One region of the Streptococcus porcorum genome, then DNA from elsewhere that is predicted to be linked to it. Evidence: predicted binding sites of a transcription regulator. Region 1 holds the regulator's gene; the other holds the start of a gene.
The links. The regulator CtsR, encoded in region 1, represses protease genes until heat stress. The targets are predictions, from matches to a motif close to TTGGTCAAAAAAGGTCAAANA.
Positions count from the first base shown of each region.

Region 2: the regulator CtsR is predicted to act here: its motif matches at 5,462-5,482, upstream of ACVRWY_RS07785 (ATP-dependent Clp protease proteolytic subunit).

Region 1 covers NZ_JBRUDG010000012.1:1,035-10,727, forward strand. The annotation lists gene ACVRWY_RS04520 (hypothetical protein) at 1-534, opposite strand, end outside; gene ACVRWY_RS04525 (adenylosuccinate synthase) at 710-1,999, opposite strand; gene ACVRWY_RS04530 (hypothetical protein) at 2,082-2,294, opposite strand; gene hslO (Hsp33 family molecular chaperone HslO) at 2,431-3,297, shown strand; gene dusB (tRNA dihydrouridine synthase DusB) at 3,290-4,267, shown strand; gene ACVRWY_RS04545 (hypothetical protein) at 4,308-4,676, opposite strand; gene ACVRWY_RS04550 (bacteriocin immunity protein) at 4,689-5,003, opposite strand; gene ACVRWY_RS04555 (ATP-dependent Clp protease ATP-binding subunit) at 5,123-7,552, opposite strand; gene ACVRWY_RS04560 (CtsR family transcriptional regulator) at 7,554-8,012, opposite strand; gene tsf (translation elongation factor Ts) at 8,159-9,199, opposite strand; gene rpsB (30S ribosomal protein S2) at 9,330-9,693, opposite strand, start outside.
Region 2 covers NZ_JBRUDG010000031.1:12,709-22,401, reverse strand. The annotation lists gene ACVRWY_RS07810 (UDP-N-acetylmuramoyl-L-alanyl-D-glutamate--L-lysine ligase) at 1-523, opposite strand, end outside; gene ACVRWY_RS07805 (putative polysaccharide biosynthesis protein) at 614-2,275, shown strand; gene ACVRWY_RS07800 (cystathionine gamma-synthase) at 2,418-3,512, shown strand; gene ACVRWY_RS07795 (MalY/PatB family protein) at 3,514-4,674, shown strand; gene upp (uracil phosphoribosyltransferase) at 4,768-5,397, shown strand; gene ACVRWY_RS07785 (ATP-dependent Clp protease proteolytic subunit) at 5,547-6,137, shown strand; gene ACVRWY_RS07780 (YlbF/YmcA family competence regulator) at 6,200-6,640, shown strand; gene ACVRWY_RS07775 (DUF2129 domain-containing protein) at 6,643-6,939, shown strand; gene ACVRWY_RS07770 (ABC transporter substrate-binding protein) at 6,992-8,164, shown strand; gene ACVRWY_RS07765 (branched-chain amino acid ABC transporter permease) at 8,245-9,114, shown strand; gene ACVRWY_RS07760 (branched-chain amino acid ABC transporter permease) at 9,118-9,693, shown strand, end outside.

The DNA of each region.
Region 1 (9,693 bases):
CGCCAAACTTAAACGCTCATCAATTTCTTTTGTCAGCTTCGTCTTTTCATCAGCTGTCAAAGCTGTCGAGGAAGCAATTTCAGATTTTAATTCATTAGCATCTTGATCTGTAAAATCATCTAAGTCATCACGACTGAAGGCATCTGTCTCACCAAATTTCACCCATAGACTAGCAGTATCAAAAGCCATAAATTTCTTTTCAATCGATCCAAAATACTCTGTATATAATTTTTCTTTCTGTGTCTCTAGGTCTGCAATTTTATTGTAATAAGTCGCTGCTTCTTTTTCTGCAGCTGTTACCTTTGCTTTATCTGCTGAAGATAAACTTGATGCAGATAAGCGATTCGTTTTATCTGTCAAGCTAAGTTTTGCCGTTGAACTATTTGTCTCTACACGAACTTGACTGGTATTCGCTTTAACATAAACACCTGCTCCGACACTTAGAGCACCAGTTAAGGCAAGTGCTGATAAGCCTATAATAACAGTCTTTTTCGACGGCTTCAAGTTTCCTAAAATTTCTTTAACAGTTTTCATTTTATAGTACCTCTATTTATTTGATTGATTAATTTTATTATAAACTAGAGGGCTCTTTAAAATCTTGGTCAAATTGAGCCAAAACTGTGGCAAAACTGTGGCAAAAAATTTTTAAAAATAAAATAAAAAATAGGCTGACTGTCCCTCAAATGGACAATCAAACCTACTTTAAATCTTAATTACTCCAAACACTCTCAAGAATGTTAGTTTGTTCACGACCAGGTCCCACAGAGAAGGTTGAAATGCGAACACCCACCAACTCGCTAATACGACGAACATAATTACGTGCATTTTCTGGAAGTTCTTCAAGGCTGCGCACACCTGTAATATCTTCTGACCAACCTGGCATTTCTTCATAAATTGGTCGGCAACGTTTTAACTGTTCAAGACTGGCTGGATAGTGATCAATACGCTCACCATCTAAATCATAAGCCACACAGATTTTCACAGTCTCTAAACCAGATAAGACGTCAATAGAGTTTAAGCAAAGATTAGTGATTCCCGACACACGACGAGAGTGGCGCATCACAACAGAGTCAAACCAACCTACACGACGTGGACGGCCTGTTGTTGTCCCATACTCTTTACCAACTTCACGAATACGGTCACCAACTGCATCAAAAAGTTCTGTTGGAAATGGTCCATCACCAACACGGCTAGTATAGGCTTTACATACCCCAACTACCTTATCAATCTTACTTGGACCAACACCTGAACCAATCGTCACACCACCCGCAACTGGGTTTGATGAGGTTACAAATGGATACGTCCCTTGATCAATATCAAGCATCACACCCTGAGCTCCCTCAAACAAGACACGTTTTCCTTGATCTAAGGCATCATTTAAGATAACAGAAGTATCAGTGACATATTTTTTAAGTTCTTGCCCGTAAGCATAGTATTCTTCAAAAATCTCATCAAAAGATAAGGTTTCTGCATCATACATTTTTTCAAAAAGACGGTTTTTTTCTTCTAGATTACGCGCCAGACGGTCTCTAAAGATATCACGATCAAGCAAGTCAGCGATACGGATACCAACACGCGCCGCTTTATCCATATAAGCTGGCCCAATCCCTTTAATCGTTGTACCAATTTTATTGTCACCTTTCGCTTCTTCTTGTAAGCGATCAAGATGAATGTGATATGGCAAGATAACATGGGCACGATCTGAAATGCGTAAGTTATCAGTTGTCACACCTTCTCCATGCAAGTACTCCAACTCCTTAACCAAAGATTTTGGATTAACTACCATACCATTTCCAATAACAGAGATTTTTTCTGGGAAGAAAATCCCTGATGGAATCAAATGTAACTTAAACTTTTTACCATCAATCACGATAGTATGTCCTGCGTTATCTCCACCTTGATAACGTGCAATGACTTCGGCATTTGCAGACAAGAAGTCTGTAATCTTACCTTTACCTTCATCTCCCCACTGGGTACCAACAACAACAACTGATGTCATAATTTCGATTCTGAACTACAAATATGTAGTTCCTCATCCTTTCTCAACTCTCTAGGGCAGGAATCTCACCTGCAAGAATGTTTTACACTCTATTATATGAAATTTCTGATAATTTTTCAAGAAAGCTCTGTGACTTTAACACCAGAAAGGTCACAAATGGTGATAGAGACCACTCAAGACTTGATGACACAGCTCTTCCTAAGCCATTAACCAAACTAGATAAAAAAATAACCATAAAAATCATGGCAACCACTAGCAATTCAAGCAGAGCATACTTTTTCAATGCAAGTTTCATCATAAACCTCCTTTTGGTGCTGATTGTATCACACTAATATGACCTTATGATGACTTTTACAAAAATAATCTCAAGTAAGCCTATTCAAAAACGCATCCGACTGGTATTTTATAAGGGGTGTGCTATAATATTCTTTATGGATAAGATTATAAAAACTATTACAGAATCAGGCTCTTTCCGTGCCTATGTATTAGACGCTACTGAAACGGTCAAAACAGCTCAAGAAAAACATCAAACCTTATCAAGCTCAACCGTTGCCCTAGGGCGTACCCTTATCGCTAACCTCATCTTAGCTGCCAACCAAAAAGGAGACAGCAAGGTTACTGTTAAGGTTATCGGAAACAGCTCTTTTGGTCATGTTATCTCAGTTGCCGACACTAATGGACAGGTTAAAGGCTACATCCAAAATAAAGGTGTTGACATCAAAAAAACAGCAACTGGTGAGGTTTTAGTTGGCCCATTTATGGGACAAGGCCACTTTGTTGTTATTACAGACTACGGGACAGGTAACCCTTACACTTCAACCACTCCTCTTATCACAGGAGAAATTGGTGAAGACTTTGCCTACTACCTCACTGAAAGTGAGCAAACCCCATCTGCTGTTGGACTAAACGTCCTCTTGGACGAGAACGATCAGGTCAAGGTGGCAGGAGGCTTCATGTTGCAGGTCCTACCTGGTGCTAAAGAAGAAGAGATTGCACGCTTTGAAAAACGTATCCAAAGCATGCCTGCTATCTCAACCTTGCTAGAGTCTGAGGACCATATCAATGCTCTACTCACTGCTATCTATGGAGACGATAGCTACAAGGTGCTCTCAGAGGAAGAGATTGGCTTTGTCTGCGACTGCTCACGTGAGCGATTTGAGGGAGCTCTCATCACTCTTGGAAAAGAGGAACTAGAAGCTATGGCAAAAGAAGATCATGGCGCTGAGATTACCTGTCAATTTTGTGAAACCACCTACACATTTACCGAAGAAGACTTGGAGGGCTTGATCAATGACTAAATTAAACTCTTCTTTTATGATTGGAAATGTCGAGATTCCTCATCGTACGGTCTTAGCTCCAATGGCTGGTGTCACCAACTCAGCTTTTCGGACTATTGCTAAAGAATTTGGTGCTGGGCTGGTTGTGATGGAGATGATTTCTGAAAAAGGGCTCCTCTATAACAACGAAAAAACCCTTCACATGCTCCACATCGATGACAATGAACATCCCATGTCTATCCAATTGTTTGGTGGAGATGCCGAAGGGCTAAAACGTGCCGCTGACTTCATTCAAAACAATACCAAGGCTGATATCGTTGATATTAATATGGGCTGTCCTGTCAATAAGGTCGTTAAAAATGAAGCAGGTGCCAAATGGCTCAAAGACCCCGATAAAATTTACCACATTGTCAAGGAAGTAACATCTGTCCTAGATATTCCGCTAACCGTTAAGATGCGTACGGGCTGGGCTGATAGTAACCTCGCTGTAGAAAATGCCCTTGCTGCTGAATCTGGTGGGGTCTCTGCCCTTGCTATGCATGGCCGTACCCGTGAACAGATGTACACTGGCACTTGTGATCACGAGACACTCTCTCGCGTATCAAACGCTGTTACGACTATTCCGTTTATCGGAAATGGCGATGTTAAAAGTGTGCAAGATGCTAAATTTATGATTGAGGAGTTGGGGGTAGATGCTGTCATGATTGGACGCGCTGCCTTGAACAACCCTTACCTCTTTACCCAAATCAATCATTTCTTTGAAACAGGTGAAGAATTGCCTGACCTTCCTTTTATCAAAAAATTAGATATCGCAGAGGAACACCTGCGCCGTCTCGTTGACCTGAAGGGTGAGAAAATCGCAGTTCGAGAATTTCGCGGCCTAGCACCTTATTACCTACGTGGCACATCAGGTGCTGCCAAAGTCCGCTCTGCCGTTGCTAAGGCAGAAACTTTTGAAGAAGTCCAAGGACATTTTAATAGCTTAAGATAAAATAACAAGACTGGATTAAAGTATCCAGTCTTGTTTTTTATTATTTTCTCTGAATAAAAGGATTGCGATAAGGATAAAGAATCACAAACAAGCTATTGATTACCATCAGCACAACTTCCCAGTTTAAGCCATCAGAAAGCATGACCCCTACCCCTAACAAGAGTAAACCAAGCACACCAGCTAACCAAAGATTCAGGTTGCCTAGAAGTACTGACATACCAGTCGTTTTACTGACTAAAACATAAGCTAGCACAAACACAATACTATGTAACACACTCAAAACCATCGACAAGTTCATAAAATCTAGTTTAGGCTGGGCAATATGAATGATAAAGAGAGCAAATACAATGCTATCTATCACAATACTAACAATTTTACCTGATATAAGATAAGGTGATCTATTTCTCATCATTACCTCCAGTTAGCGAAAAAGACCTGATAAACTTTGAGACAACATCAGCCAAAAAGACAGTTTCCCTCGCTCCTTAGGAACCGAACTAGATAAGCAAGTCCCCAACCCTATCACACACTTAGGCGCCTTATAGCGATTAAGCATGAGATAAAGAGAAATCCTTTGGCTGATTTCTGCTTGTAGTCTTAGGAGCTCATCCTCTTTTTGAATAGACTCACACATTTTCAAAGACTCTTCAAAATAAGAACACAGCTCCCGACTAGCCCTGACGTCACTGTCATCACAAACAGCTGTCAGCTGATTTAGCAACTCTGTTTTTGTCATAGAAAATACACCTCGCCTTTAATCATTGAAAATTCTTCCACCGATAGTAACCTTTTTTCTGAATCGGCATAGGCATCTCCCTTATCACTTATCCCTAAAGTAGTCTAACTATATTACTCCTAGCTGATATCAAACTTCATCTTGCCTTTAGTAATTCCCACTTTTAGCGTTTGACCAGCGGTCAATTCACCTGATAAGAGGAGTTCTGCCAAGCGATCTTCTACCTCTGTCTGCAAGGTACGACGAAGCGGACGGGCTCCCATTTCAACATCATAGCCTATTTCAGCTAAGTGTTTCAAAGCTGAAGGTTGGAATTTTAAGGTTATTCCTTTTTCAGATAATGTTGCAATTAAAGGTTTTACCATAATTTTGACAATATCACGCATATTGTCTTCTGTCAAGCTATGGAAAACAACTTTCTCGTCAATACGGTTGATAAATTCTGGACGATAGGCTTTTTTCAATTCTTCCAGAATACGTTTTTGCATGGCATCATCATCATGAACAAGGGCTTTTGTCCCAAATCCAACAGTCTTTTCATCACGAAGAGCTGTCGCTCCAAGGTTGGAGGTCATAATGATAATAGTATTTGAAAAATCTACCTTACGACCACGACTATCTGTCAAGACACCATCATCTAAAACTTGAAGGAGAACATTAAAGATATCTGGGTGAGCTTTTTCCACTTCATCAAATAGTAGAACAGAGTACGGTTTGTTACGGACTTTTTCTGTCAGCTCACCCCCTTGATCGTAGCCTACATAACCTGGAGGCGCACCATTTAAACGGCTAGCTGCAAATTTTTCCATGTACTCACTCATATCAAAACGGATAAGAGCTGATTCATCGTCAAAAAGGAGTTCTGCCAAAGCTTTCGCTAACTCTGTTTTTCCAACACCAGTCGGTCCCAAAAACATAAAAGAGCCAATTGGACGTTTACCTGTTCGAATACCTGACTGGTTACGACGAATCGCGCGACTTATACTAGATACCGCTTCATCTTGTCCAATAACACGCTGATGAAGTTCTTGCTCTAACTTAAGATAGCGTTTGGCATCAGATTGTGTCATTTTTTCAACGGGAATTCCTGACAACTTGCTAAGCGTTGCTAAAACGTGCTCCTCTGTCACCATAAGGGCTGGCTTATCTTTCTTTTTATCCTCTTTTTTTAGAGCTGATAGCAAAGCCCTTTGATCACCACTCATCAAGGCATGGTCAACATCTGTTAGAAAACTATATTCTCTTTTAGGACGATTTTGTTGTGCCGTTGCACTAGCTTCATCTAATAAGTCAATAGCAGAATCTGGTAGCTTCTTACTGGTCAAATAACGATGAGCTAATTTAACAGCCAAACGAGCCACTTCATCTGAGATCGTCACATGATGATAATCTTCATAAGATGCCTTTAAGCCCAAGAGAATCTGGCTAGCATCTTCTACTGAAGGCTCTTCAATCATAACCTTGGCAAAGCGACGTGAAAGAGCCGCATCTTTTTCAATATGTTTTTGATATTCATCTTGGGTTGTTGCCCCCAAAGTGCGTAAGCTGCCGCGGGCAAGGGCTGGTTTCAAGATATTGGCAGCATCAAGAGTGGAGTCAATACCACTACCTGATCCCATAATCGTGTGTAACTCATCAATAAATAAAATAATATGACCGTCTTCTTCAATATCTGAAATGATTTGATTCATCCGCTCTTCAAAATCCCCACGAAAACGAGTTCCAGCAACCACAGACATCATATCAAGCTCTAAAACACGCATTTTAGATAGATTTTCTGGTACATCACCAGATAAAATGCGTTGAGCTAAGCCATAAGCTAAAGCCGTTTTCCCCACACCAGCTTCACCAACTAATACGGGGTTGTTTTTGGTTTTGCGACTTAAAATCTGGACCATACGCGTGATTTCTTTATCACGTCCCACAACAGGATCAATCTGACCATTACGAGCAAGATCTGTCAAATCGCGTGTAAAATCCGCTAGATCTCCAGCTGTCGATTGTGGTTTCATCATATCCATCATAGCTGGACTAGCTTTAGGTTTATCTAGTTGACGGATAGCTTTAACTTGTGCCTTAGTATAACCCGCAATTTGGTCAATAGATTTTCTAACATCTGCCAATCGAAAAGAAGGTGCCTCAAGATGACTAGATGTTCCAAGTGTCGCTAAAATACGTGCAGGATACAAATCAGGAAGGAGCAACATCGCCATCAAAACATGCTCGCTTCCCACTTCATCTTGATGTACCACTTTTGAAATGGCATAAGCTTTATTCATAATCAGTTCCAAAGCAGGAGATTGTCTAAAAAAGACCATCTCTTCTCTCTGAGATAAGGTCTCCTTCCGAGCAGTTACCGCTAAAGTCGCAGCCATAAACTCTTCAAAGCTAACTTGCAAAGAATCTAAAACCTGACCTGCAATAGAATCTTGGAAATGAAGGAAAGCCAATAATAACTGCCAACTTTCCAAATAGTCCGTATCAAATTTATTAGCTATAAACTGAGCCTTGGCGAAGGCTTGTTCTAGCTTAGTTGAATAGCGTTTCATTCTAATATCCTTTTCTATCTAAACGTTGTAAAATTTTTGCCAAAAGACGTGGACGGATAGTAGCCGCATCGGATCCTAAAACGCTATCCAGACCACTAGCTAAAATAATATTTCCTTCACGCTCACTAATGATAGCCTCGTCAAACAATAATTGGATCAAATCCGTAAATTCCTGCTCACTAATCCGATCACCTAAAGAGCCAATTAAACTCCCTAACATTTGATGTTGATCAGAAAATCGAATTTTAGCAATACGGATATAACCGCCCCCTCCTCGTTTACTCTCAACAATATAGCCTCTACTTTCAGTAAAGCGGGTTTTAATCACATAGTTGATTTGACTAGGAACCACTTGAAAGCTATCTGCCAAACTACTACGTTGAATCTCAGCAAAATCGGATTGTGCTAAAAGATCCTTAATGTATTCCTCAATATGATCTGATGCATTTTTAGAAGGCATGACTCTTCTCCTTTCAAGTTTTCTTTGACATTAACTGACTATTATTATACCGAATTTTCACCTATTTGAAAACTAAAAATCCTCATTCTCAAATATCATAAAGAAAAACCCCAGCCTAAAAGACTGGAGTTTCAACTTTTACTCTATTAGTTGTTAAGGGCTGCTGCCATAGTTGCTGCAACTTCTGATTCAAAGTCGTTAGCAGCTTTTTCAATACCTTCACCAACTTCAAAGCGTGCAAATTCAACTGCTTTAGCGTTTACTGAGTCAAGGTAAGCTTCAACTGTTTTGCTATCGTCCATGATGTAAACTTGTGCAAGAAGTGTGTAAGCTTGGTCAACTTGAGTATTGTCAAGCATAAAGCGATCCATTTTACCTGGAATGATTTTATCCCAGATTTTTTCTGGTTTACCTTCAGCAGCAAGTTCTGCTTTGATATCTTCTTCAGCTTGTGCAATAACGTCATCAGTCAATTGTGCTTTAGATCCATATTTAAGGAATGGAAGAGCTGGTTTGTTAACCATTGCACGTGATTCGTTATCTTGCTCAATTTTGTGGTTCAATTGCGCTAACTCATCTTTGATGAATTGCTCATCAAGTTCAGTGTATGAAAGCACTGTTGGGTTCATCGCAGCAATGTGCATTGATACTTGTTTTGCAAGTGTTTCATCGCCACCTTCGATAACTGAGATAACACCAATACGTCCACCATTGTGTTGGTAAGCACCAAAGGCTTGCTCATCAGTTTTTTCGATCAAAGCAAAGCGACGGAATGAGATTTTCTCACCGATTGTAGCTGTTGCATTAACATAAGCTTCTTCAAGTGTCTCACCTGAAGGCAATTTGATTGCAAGTGCTTCTTCGTTGTTAGCTGGTTTAGCTGCAACAATAGCTTTTGCAGTTTCTTCTACCAACTCAACAAATTGAGCGTTTTTCGCAACAAAGTCTGTTTCAGCATTAACTTCAACAACTGCTGCGACGTTACCGTCAACATAAACACCTGTCAAACCTTCAGCAGCAACGCGGTCAGCTTTTTTAGCTGCCTTAGCCATACCTTTTTCGCGAAGTAATTCAATCGCTTTTTCGATATCACCTTCAGTTTCTACAAGGGCTTTTTTAGCGTCCATAACGCCGGCACCTGATTTTTCACGCAATTCTTTAACGAGAGCTGCAGTAATGTTTGCCATTTCTAAATTCCTCCAAAGTTTGATATAAAAAAACGAGAGCAGAGCGGTTTGCTGCTGCCCCGTTTACAAGTTACTTAATTGGGTGGAGAGTTTTTCTCCTCTAAGACCTAATCTTAGTCTTGTTTTATGATTAGTTAGAACCTTCTACAACTTCAACGATTTCTTCGATTGAATCTGCAGTAGCTTCTTCACCAGCCAATTCAGCTTCAACAGCTGCAACTGAATCTTCACCTTGACGACCTTCAATGATAGCGTCAGCCAATTTAGAAGTGATCAATTTAACAGCGCGGATAGCATCATCGTTAGCTGGGATGATAACATCGATCTCATCTGGATCAGCGTTTGTATCAACCATAGCTACAACTGGGATACCAAGTTTTTTAGCTTCTTTAACTGCGATTTGTTCTTTGTGTGGGTCAACAACGTACATCACATCTGGGATGCGAGGCATATCAGCGATACCACCTAAGAATTTTTCAAGACGGTCACGTTGT
Region 2 (9,693 bases), on a different contig from region 1:
CAGCTTCAGCCATCATGGCAAAGAGGTCAAAGCTTTCAGGTGTTGTGAGAGTTGATTTAAAGAATGTTTTTCCATCAAGCGTGGTGTTCATGGTAGAGAGCATAGCTGGTTTATGTTCTTGCTTTAAAATCTGGTAGGCAAAATAAGCAGCAGTAGTTTTACCTTTTGTACCTGTAAATGCCAAAAGTTTTAATCGCTCTTGAGGATTACCATAAAAAGCCATGGCAACCAAACTCATAGCCTGTTTCACATCGTTAACAAGAATAACGGGAATATCAACTTCATAATCTTTTTCAGAAATATAATAGGTTAAACCAGAGTTGATTGCTTTATCTAAAAATTCTTTTTTAAAATGAGCACCCTTGACAAAAAATAGTGTTTTTTGATCTGTTACTCGGCTGTCATAACTTAATTGCTCAAAACAAATATCAGAAGCATGGTAATGATATTGTCCGTTAAAAAGAATTTCTCGAAAATTCTGGTCATTTTTTAAAATGTCTAAAACATGTTCAATTGTAATCATAGTAATATTTTAGACCTTATGTTCCTGTTTTACAAGTCAAAAGGAAAAGTTTATAATAAATTTGATTGAAAAAATTCTAGGAAGTAACTAATGAATAAAGAAACTACTCGTTCGTCGCTGTCTCAATCGGCTCTTAGTCAAGAAGAAAAAATGTTACGCGGGACAGCATGGTCAACCATGAGTAATATTGTTAGCCGCCTATTAGGCGCTCTTTATATCATTCCTTGGTATATGTGGATGGGAGAGCATAGGGCAGAAGCTAATGGTTTATTTAATATGGGCTATAGTATCTATGCCCTGTTTTTATTGATGTCAACAGCCGGTATTCCAGTTGCAATAGCTAAGCAGATTGCAAAATACAATGCCTTAGGAAAAGAAAGTCATAATATCTATCTGATGCGGCATTTTATGCGTTTCATGTTGATACTAGGAATTATTGGTGCCTCTGTGATGTATTTTGGTGCAGGGATTTTTGCAGGTATGTCAGGTTCAGGTGCAGAACTCGTTCCTGTGATAAAGAGTTTATCACTGTCTGTGTTAATTTTTCCTGTCATGAGTGTAATCCGCGGATTTTTCCAAGGGTACAATGATTTAAAGCCTTTTTCTATTAGTCAAATTGCCGAGCAGATTATTCGGATTATTTGGATGCTATTAGCGACCTTTTTCATTATGAAAATGGGATCAGGTGATTATGTTGCAGCTGTGATTCAATCCACTTTTGCGGCTTTTATTGGGATGTTGGCTAGTATGCTGGTCTTGGGTTATTATTTATGGCAAATGGGTGTATTAGGGAAGTTCTTTTCAGAATTGGATATTGATGAAGAGATTGATTCTCTCCAAATTCTCATTGAGACAACGAAGGAAGCCATTCCTTTTATTGTAACAGGAGCTGCAGTTTCTATTTTTAGCTTGATTGATCAGGCAACTTTTATCAATAGCATGAAGTGGTTCACAAATTTTTCCGAGAAACAATTGGTCACCATGTACACGTATTTCTATGCTAATCCTAACAAGATTGTTATGATTTTGATTTCTGTTGCTTCCTCTATTGGTGGTGTGGGAATTGCATTGATTACCGAAAATTTTGTGAAAAAAGATAAAAGAGCGATTGCTCGTATGATTTTGAATAACGTTCAAATGTTAATGATCTTTATGATACCAGCTCTTACAGGTTCCGTGTTATTAGCTGAGCCACTCTATACAGTCTTTTATGGGCAGTCAGAGACACTTGCGATTCATCTCTTTATTGCTGTTTTGCTACAAACTTTAGTGGTAAGTTTTTACACCATGTTATCTCCGATGTTATTAGCCCTTTTTGAGAGACGTCGTGCGATTCGATATTTTTTAATTGGTTTAGCTGTTAAAGTGGTTTTACAGATTCCTCTTATTTATCTTTTTCACTCTTATGGACCAGTGCTTAGCACCACTATTGGTTTATTAGTTCCTGTCGTTTTAATGTATCAACGGATCCGTCAAGTGACTCACTTTAATCCTAAAATTATGGTAAAAAATGCTCTACTTATTGTACTGATGACAGGGATTATGGCGATTTTTGTGATATTAACAAAATTTGTCTTAGGGTTTATTTTTGTTCCAAACGGCTATGTCCAAAGCGCCATTTATTTAGTAATTGTTGGATTTGTTGGTGTAGCGGTATATGGTTATTTAGCCTTATTGACCCGTAGTCTTGATAAATTAATCGGAAGTCGTGCACAACGTCTGCGCCAAATGTTAAAAATAGAGTCTATTTAAAAATCTAGATTAATATCTAGATTTTTTTTGATATGTTATAAGTAAAAACTATAGCTAACTATCAATAAATGATATACAAGAAAAACGTTATAATGGCTGTTTAAGTGGTAGAATAATAAGAAAACAATATCAGGGGGAAATCATGACAAAATCTTATAAATTAGACACTATCTTAGCGCAGGCTGGTATTAAATCAGATGAAGCGACTGGAGCGTTAACAACTCCCTTACATTTTTCAACCACCTATCAGCATCCAGAGTTTGGTCAATCTACAGGATATGACTATACTCGTACGAAAAATCCAACTCGAACGCAATTAGAAGAAACTTTAGCTGCTATTGAACAGGCAGAATTTGCCTTAGCAACAAGTTCAGGGATGAGTGCAATTGTACTTGCCATGGAAATTTTTCCTGTAGGAAGTAAGGTCTTGGCGGCCAGAGATCTCTACGGTGGGTCATTTAGATGGTTTAATGAGAAAGAAAAAGAAGGACGCTTTTCTTTTGTTTATGCCAATACAGAAGACGAACTTATTGAGCAGCTAGATGATACGATTGACCTTGTTTATTTAGAGACACCAACCAATCCCTTGATGGTAGAGTTTGATATTGAAAGTATCGCCAATAAAGCTCATCAACTAGGAGCTAAAGTGATTGTGGATAATACCTTTTATAGCCCTGTTTATCTTAATCCTATTCCTTTAGGAGCAGATATCGTGGTACATTCTGCTACGAAATACCTTTCAGGCCATAATGATGTTTTGGCTGGGGTTGTCTTAACCAGTGATCAAGAACTTTATGATAAACTTTTCTTTAATTTGAATACAACAGGAGCTGTTTTATCCCCATTTGACAGTTACCTTTTGATTCGAGGGTTAAAAACATTGAAGCTACGCATGGGAAAATCAACAGAGAATGCCAAAGCTGTAGTAGAAGCCTTGCGACAGTCTCCAGCAGTTAAAGAGGTACTTTATACAGGAAAAGGTGGCATGGTTTCCTTTAAAGTTAAGAACCAAGAAAATATTCCACAAATCATCAATACTTTGGAAGTTTTCACTTTTGCAGAAAGCTTAGGAGGGGTTGAAAGTTTGATTACTTACCCTGCTACACAGACCCACTTTGATATTCCAGCTGGGGTTCGTCATGCTTATGGTTTGACAGATGATCTCTTACGCTTATCAGTTGGAATTGAAGATGCAGAGGATCTGATAACAGATTTAAAGACAGCTTTGGAGGGATAAGATGACAAAATATGACTTTATCACTGTACCTGAGCGTTTATCAACTAATGCTGTCAAGTGGCAGGCGACAAAAGAAGATAAAAATTTGTTGCCACTTTGGATTGCTGACATGGATTTTGTGACCTTTCCAGAAATGACCAAAGCTTTAGAAGAATTTGCAAGGCATGGTGTTTATGGCTACAATGCGACATCAGATAGCCTGTTAGATAAAATTGTTAATTGGGAAAAGGAGCAGCACGGTTACTTTATCTCAAAAGAAGATATCACCTTGATTGAGGGAGTTGTTCCTGCTATTTCGGTAGCCCTACAAGCTTTTTCAAAAGAAGGAGATGCTGTGTTGATTAATACACCTGTATATCCCCCTTTTGCCCGAACAATTACCTTAAATCAGAGAAAACTGGTTAATAATTCTTTAATTGAAAAAAATGGTCACTTTGAAATTGACTTTGAGCAGTTGGAAAAAGATATTGTTGAGCATCAAGTTAAAATCTATCTTTTCTGTAGCCCGCATAATCCAGGTGGTCGTGTTTGGTCTAAAGATGAACTTGAAAAAATTGGAAAACTTTGCCAAAAATATCATGTTATCTTACTTTCAGATGAAATTCATCAAGATTTGGCTTTGTACGGTAATCAACATCATAGCTTTAATACCGTTTCGGAAGCTTTTTCGGATTTTTCTGTGATTTTAAGTAGTGCTACTAAAACTTTCAATATTGCGGGAACAAAAAATAGTTTTGTCTTGATTAAAAATCCTGAGCTTCGCGCAGCTTTTCGTAAAATTCAGCTAAGAAATAATCAGCATGAAATTTCAAGCCTAGGTTTAATAGCTACGGAGACTGCCCTAACTTATGGAAAACCGTGGCTAGAGGAGCTCAAAGGTGTTCTAGAGGATAATATCAACTACATTACTGACTTTTTGAGTAAAGAAGTACCACGAATAAAATTTTTAAAACCAGAAGGAACTTATTTGATTTGGCTTGATTTTTCTGACTATGGCTTATCTCATTCGGAATTGTTTGAGAAACTGGAAAAAGAGGCTGGTTTAATTTTAAATGATGGTTTAACTTTTGGTCGCGAAGGGAAATTACATGCTAGACTAAATGCAGCAGCACCTAGGTCTATCATTGTGGAAGCTTGTCGCCGTTTAGCTGAAACTTTTTAAAATCTTTTCTTTCTAGATGAAAACTCCCTTGAAGTTTGGTATAATAAGGAGAAAAAATTTTAGAAAGTAGGAAGCTCGAAAGAGCGATATTATATGGGAAAATTTCAAGTTATTTCACATCCACTAATCCAACATAAACTCTCTATTTTGCGTCGTACTAGCACCTCGACAAAAGATTTTCGTGAGCTTGTTAATGAAATTGCTATGTTAATGGGGTATGAGGTCTCACGTGATTTGCCACTAGAGGACGTTGAGATTGAGACACCGATTGTAAAAACTGTTCAAAAGCAGTTAGCGGGTAAAAAATTAGCAATCGTTCCAATTTTGCGTGCAGGTATTGGTATGGTTGATGGCTTACTTAGCCTTGTTCCAGCTGCTAAGGTTGGTCATATTGGGATGTATCGTGATGAGGAGACTCTTGAACCCGTTGAATATCTAGTGAAATTGCCAGAAGATATCGATCAACGTCAAATTTTTCTTGTAGATCCTATGTTAGCAACTGGGGGCTCTGCTATTTTAGCAGTTGATTCTCTTAAAAAACGTGGTGCAGCGAATATTAAGTTTGTCTGCTTAGTTGCGGCACCAGAAGGGGTTAAGAAATTACAAGATGCCCATCCAGATATTGACATCTACACAGCGGCGTTGGATGAAAAGCTCAATGAAAATGGTTATATAGTTCCAGGACTTGGAGATGCTGGTGATCGTTTGTTTGGGACAAAATAAGTTTTATCAAAGGTTGAGAGCGTTCTTTCAACCTTTTGCTTTTTCTAAAAAATAGTAAATTTTTTATTTGACCAAGATTGACCAAAAAGCTATAATGGTAATATCTTAATTGATAGAAGTAGGAACTTCTAAGAAAAAGGAGAAATTCTATGATTCCAGTAGTTATTGAACAAACTAGCCGTGGTGAACGCTCGTATGATATTTACTCACGTTTGCTAAAAGATCGTATTATTATGCTGACAGGGCCAGTTGAGGATAATATGGCAAATTCTATTATTGCTCAGCTCTTATTCCTTGATGCTCAGGATAATACAAAGGATATTTATCTTTATGTCAATACGCCAGGTGGCTCCGTATCGGCAGGACTTGCAATTGTAGATACGATGAACTTTATTAAATCTGATGTCCAAACTATTGTAATGGGTGTTGCAGCTTCTATGGGAACCATCATTGCCTCATCAGGTACTAAAGGAAAACGTTTCATGTTACCCAATGCTGAGTACATGATTCACCAGCCGATGGGTGGAACAGGTGGTGGCACTCAACAAACAGATATGGCTATCGCTGCAGAGCATCTTTTAAAAACACGTCAAAACTTAGAACAAATCTTAGCTGATAATTCAGGGAAAACAATTGAACAAGTTCATAAGGATGCGGAACGTGATTACTGGATGAGTGCGCAAGAAACATTAGAATATGGCTTTATTGATGATATTATGGCTAATAATGATTTAAAATAAAATCAAAAAGGTGGAAGTGGAGCAACCTAGTCTCCACTTCTTTTTTTTGATATAATCTTTATATGCTAGAAATAAATCAAGAATTAATAGAGATTGACGATGCGATTGATGCTTTAGTAGCGTCCATTTTGGAAACAAAAGAGGTCAAAAATTATAAAAAAGTAAAAACTCGTTTTCAGGAGAATACTTCTTTACAAGAAAAGTTGCAACTGTTCTCTGCTTTAAATCAAGATTTTGAAAATCAAAAGGCCTATTTGCCCTACAGAGAAGAATTAAAGGTCTTAAAAAAAGAGTGGCTATTACAAAAAAGGCAACTTGATTTGGATCCTTTAGTTCAAGAAATGCGACAGGCAGAGCATGATTTACAAGTACTCTTATCGACCGTTAGTCATTATTTAGCCAAAAGTGTATCGGAGGATATTTTTGTAGATGAAGCCCTGCCTTTATCACCTCATAGACGTCCTCATGCTAAAGGCCATCATATTAGAGAAAGGAATAGCTAATCGTGGACAAAAAAGATCGGATAGGTGTTGCGGTCTATCTTTACTACAATCGTGATGCTAGAAAAGTGTCTAAATTTGGTGATGTTCATTACCATTCTAGACGATTGCGTTATCTTGTGTTGTATATTGATGTGGCTGACTTAGACGAAGTTGTGGGTTATTTGGAAAAACAGAAGTTTGTTAAAGATATTAAAGTCTCATCCTATAAAGCGATTGATCAAAATTTTGTAGGGAATCTTCATCAAGAAAAACTGGATATCGAAAAAAATAGTCCCAATAGCTTGACAATTATCAGATAATTCAGTATTCTTATTAACGTATATTTTTAGATAACTTTAAGGAGATATAGAGATGAAAAAGAAATTAACATTAGCAGCTCTTGCTTTTGCGAGTACAGCTGTTCTTGCAGCCTGTGGGGCAGCGCCTAGTGGCTCGTCTTCATCGACTGGTACAGAAGTTGGAGATACGATTAAAGTTGGTTTGAACTTTGAGTTGAGTGGAGCAGTTGCGGCTTACGGTCAAGTTCAAAAAAATGCTGCGGAGCTTGCTGTTGATGAAATCAATAAAGCAGGTGGTGTAGATGGAAAAGAGCTTGAAATTGTTTCAAAAGATAACAAGTCTGAAAACAATGAAGCGGCATCTGTTGCTAGCAGCTTAGTCACTCAAAACAAGGTTAATGTGATGATTGGACCTGCAACTTCTGGTGCTACAGCAGCAGCAACACCAGCAGCAACAAAAGCAGCAGTTCCTCTTGTAACACCTTCTGGTACACAAGACAGCCTAACTTATGCAGATGGAAAAGTAAAAGAGTACGTTTTCCGTACGACTTTCCAAGATAGTTTCCAAGGTCAAGTTTTGGCACAATATGCTACAGAAAACCTTTCAGCTAAAAAAGTTGTCCTTTATTATGATAACTCAAGTGACTATGCCAAAGGCATCGCCAATGAGTTTAAAAACGAATATAAAGGGGAAATTGTTGTAGAAGAAACTTTCCAAGCTGGTGATAAAGACTTCCAAGCTGCTTTAACAAAAATCAAAGATAAAGAGTTTGATGCGATCATTATGCCTGGTTACTACACTGAAACAGGTTTAATTACAAAACAAGCGCGTGACATGGGGATTGATAAACCAATTCTTGGACCTGACGGCTTTAGCGATGAAAAATTCATTGAAAATGCTACAGCAGCAGGAACAAACAATGTTTATTATGTTTCTGGTTACTCAACAAAAGTTGATTTATCTGATAAAGCTGCTAAATTTGTAGAGTCATATAAAGCAAAATATGGTGAAGAACCAAACATGTTTGCTGCACTTGCTTATGATTCTGTTTACATGGTAGCAGAAGCTGCAGAGAATGCTGAAAACTCAAGCGAAATTGCTAAGAACTTTGCTAAGATTAAGGATTTTGATGGGGTAACAGGTAAAACAACAATTGATGAAAAACACAATCCTGTTAAGTCAGCAATTATGATTGGTCTCAAAGACGGTAAAGAAGATTCTGCAACTGTCGTTGAGGTTAAATAATATATCTAAAAATTACAGTATCTGGGAAAGGAAAGCTCCTTTTCCAGATATTATTATGTTATAGAAAGTTTGGTGAAAACATGGTTCAACAACTTGTCAATGGCTTAATTCTAGGAAGTGTTTATGCCCTCTTAGCATTAGGTTATACAATGGTTTATGGTATTATCAAGCTCATAAACTTTGCTCATGGTGATTTATACATGATGGGTGCGTTTATTGGTTATTATTTGATTAATGCCTTTAAGATGAACTTTTTTGTGGCTCTGGTCTTAACAATGGCCTTGACAGCACTTTTAGGTGTTGTCATTGAGTTTTTAGCCTATCGTCCACTGAGAAATTCAACGCGTATTGCAGCCTTGATTACAGCAATTGGGGTATCTTTCCTTTTAGAGTATGGGATGGTTTATTTTGTAGGTGCTAATACACGTGCCTTTCCTCAAGCTCTTGAAACAGTACGTTATCATTTAGGACCTGTAGCGGTAACTAACGTCCAGTTAACGATTTTGGCTGTTTCAATTGTCTTGATGCTTGGTTTAAACTTTATTGTTAAGCAAACAAAGATGGGAAAAGCCATGCGTGCGGTGTCTGTTGATAGTGATGCGGCACAGTTGATGGGGATTAATGTTAACCGTACAATCAGCTTTACTTTTGCTTTGGGATCAGCTTTAGCAGGGGCTGCGGGGTGCTTGATTGGTCTTTATTACAATGCGATTGATCCTCTTATGGGGATGACACCAGGTATTAAAGCCTTTGTCGCTGCTGTATTAGGTGGTATTGGAATTATTCCAGGAGCCGCTATCGGTGGTTTTGTTATTGGACTTTTAGAAACTTTCTCTGTTTCAATTGGTTTATCAAGTTTCAAAGACGCGATTGTTTATGCTATTTTGATCATCATTCTTCTCGTTCGTCCAGCGGGGATCCTTGGTAAAAATGTGAAAGAGAAGGTGTAAGTAATGAAGAAAAATTTAAAAGTTAATTTAACTTGGTTAGCACTTATTCTAGCTACTTATGGTATTATTTATGCTTTAGCGATGGCTGGTGTTATTAATCTTTATTATGTACAAATTTTAATGCAGATTGGGATTAATATCATTATGGCTGTGGGAATTAACCTCGTTTTAGGTTTTTCAGGGCAATTTTCACTAGGTCAAGCTGGCTTTATGGCAATTGGGGCCTATGCAACGGCTATTCTGACAACCTCAAATCCTACCTTTGCAGGATTTTATCTCTCTATGCTTGTGGGCGCTGTTTTGGCGGCTATTATTGCACTTGTTGTAGGCATTCCAACTCTTCGTTTGAAGGGAGATTATCTTGCTATTGCTACACTTGGTGTTGCTGAGATTATTCGTATGGCCATTGTCAATGGTGGAGACTTGACAAACGGTGCGGCTGGTCTAACGGGGATTCTGGAATATACGACTTGGCCAGTTGTTTTTGTCTTTGTTGTTTTAACAACTGTTTTAACCGTCAATTTCTTACGTAGCCCAATAGGACGTGAGGTGATTGCTGTTCGTGAAGATGAAATCGCA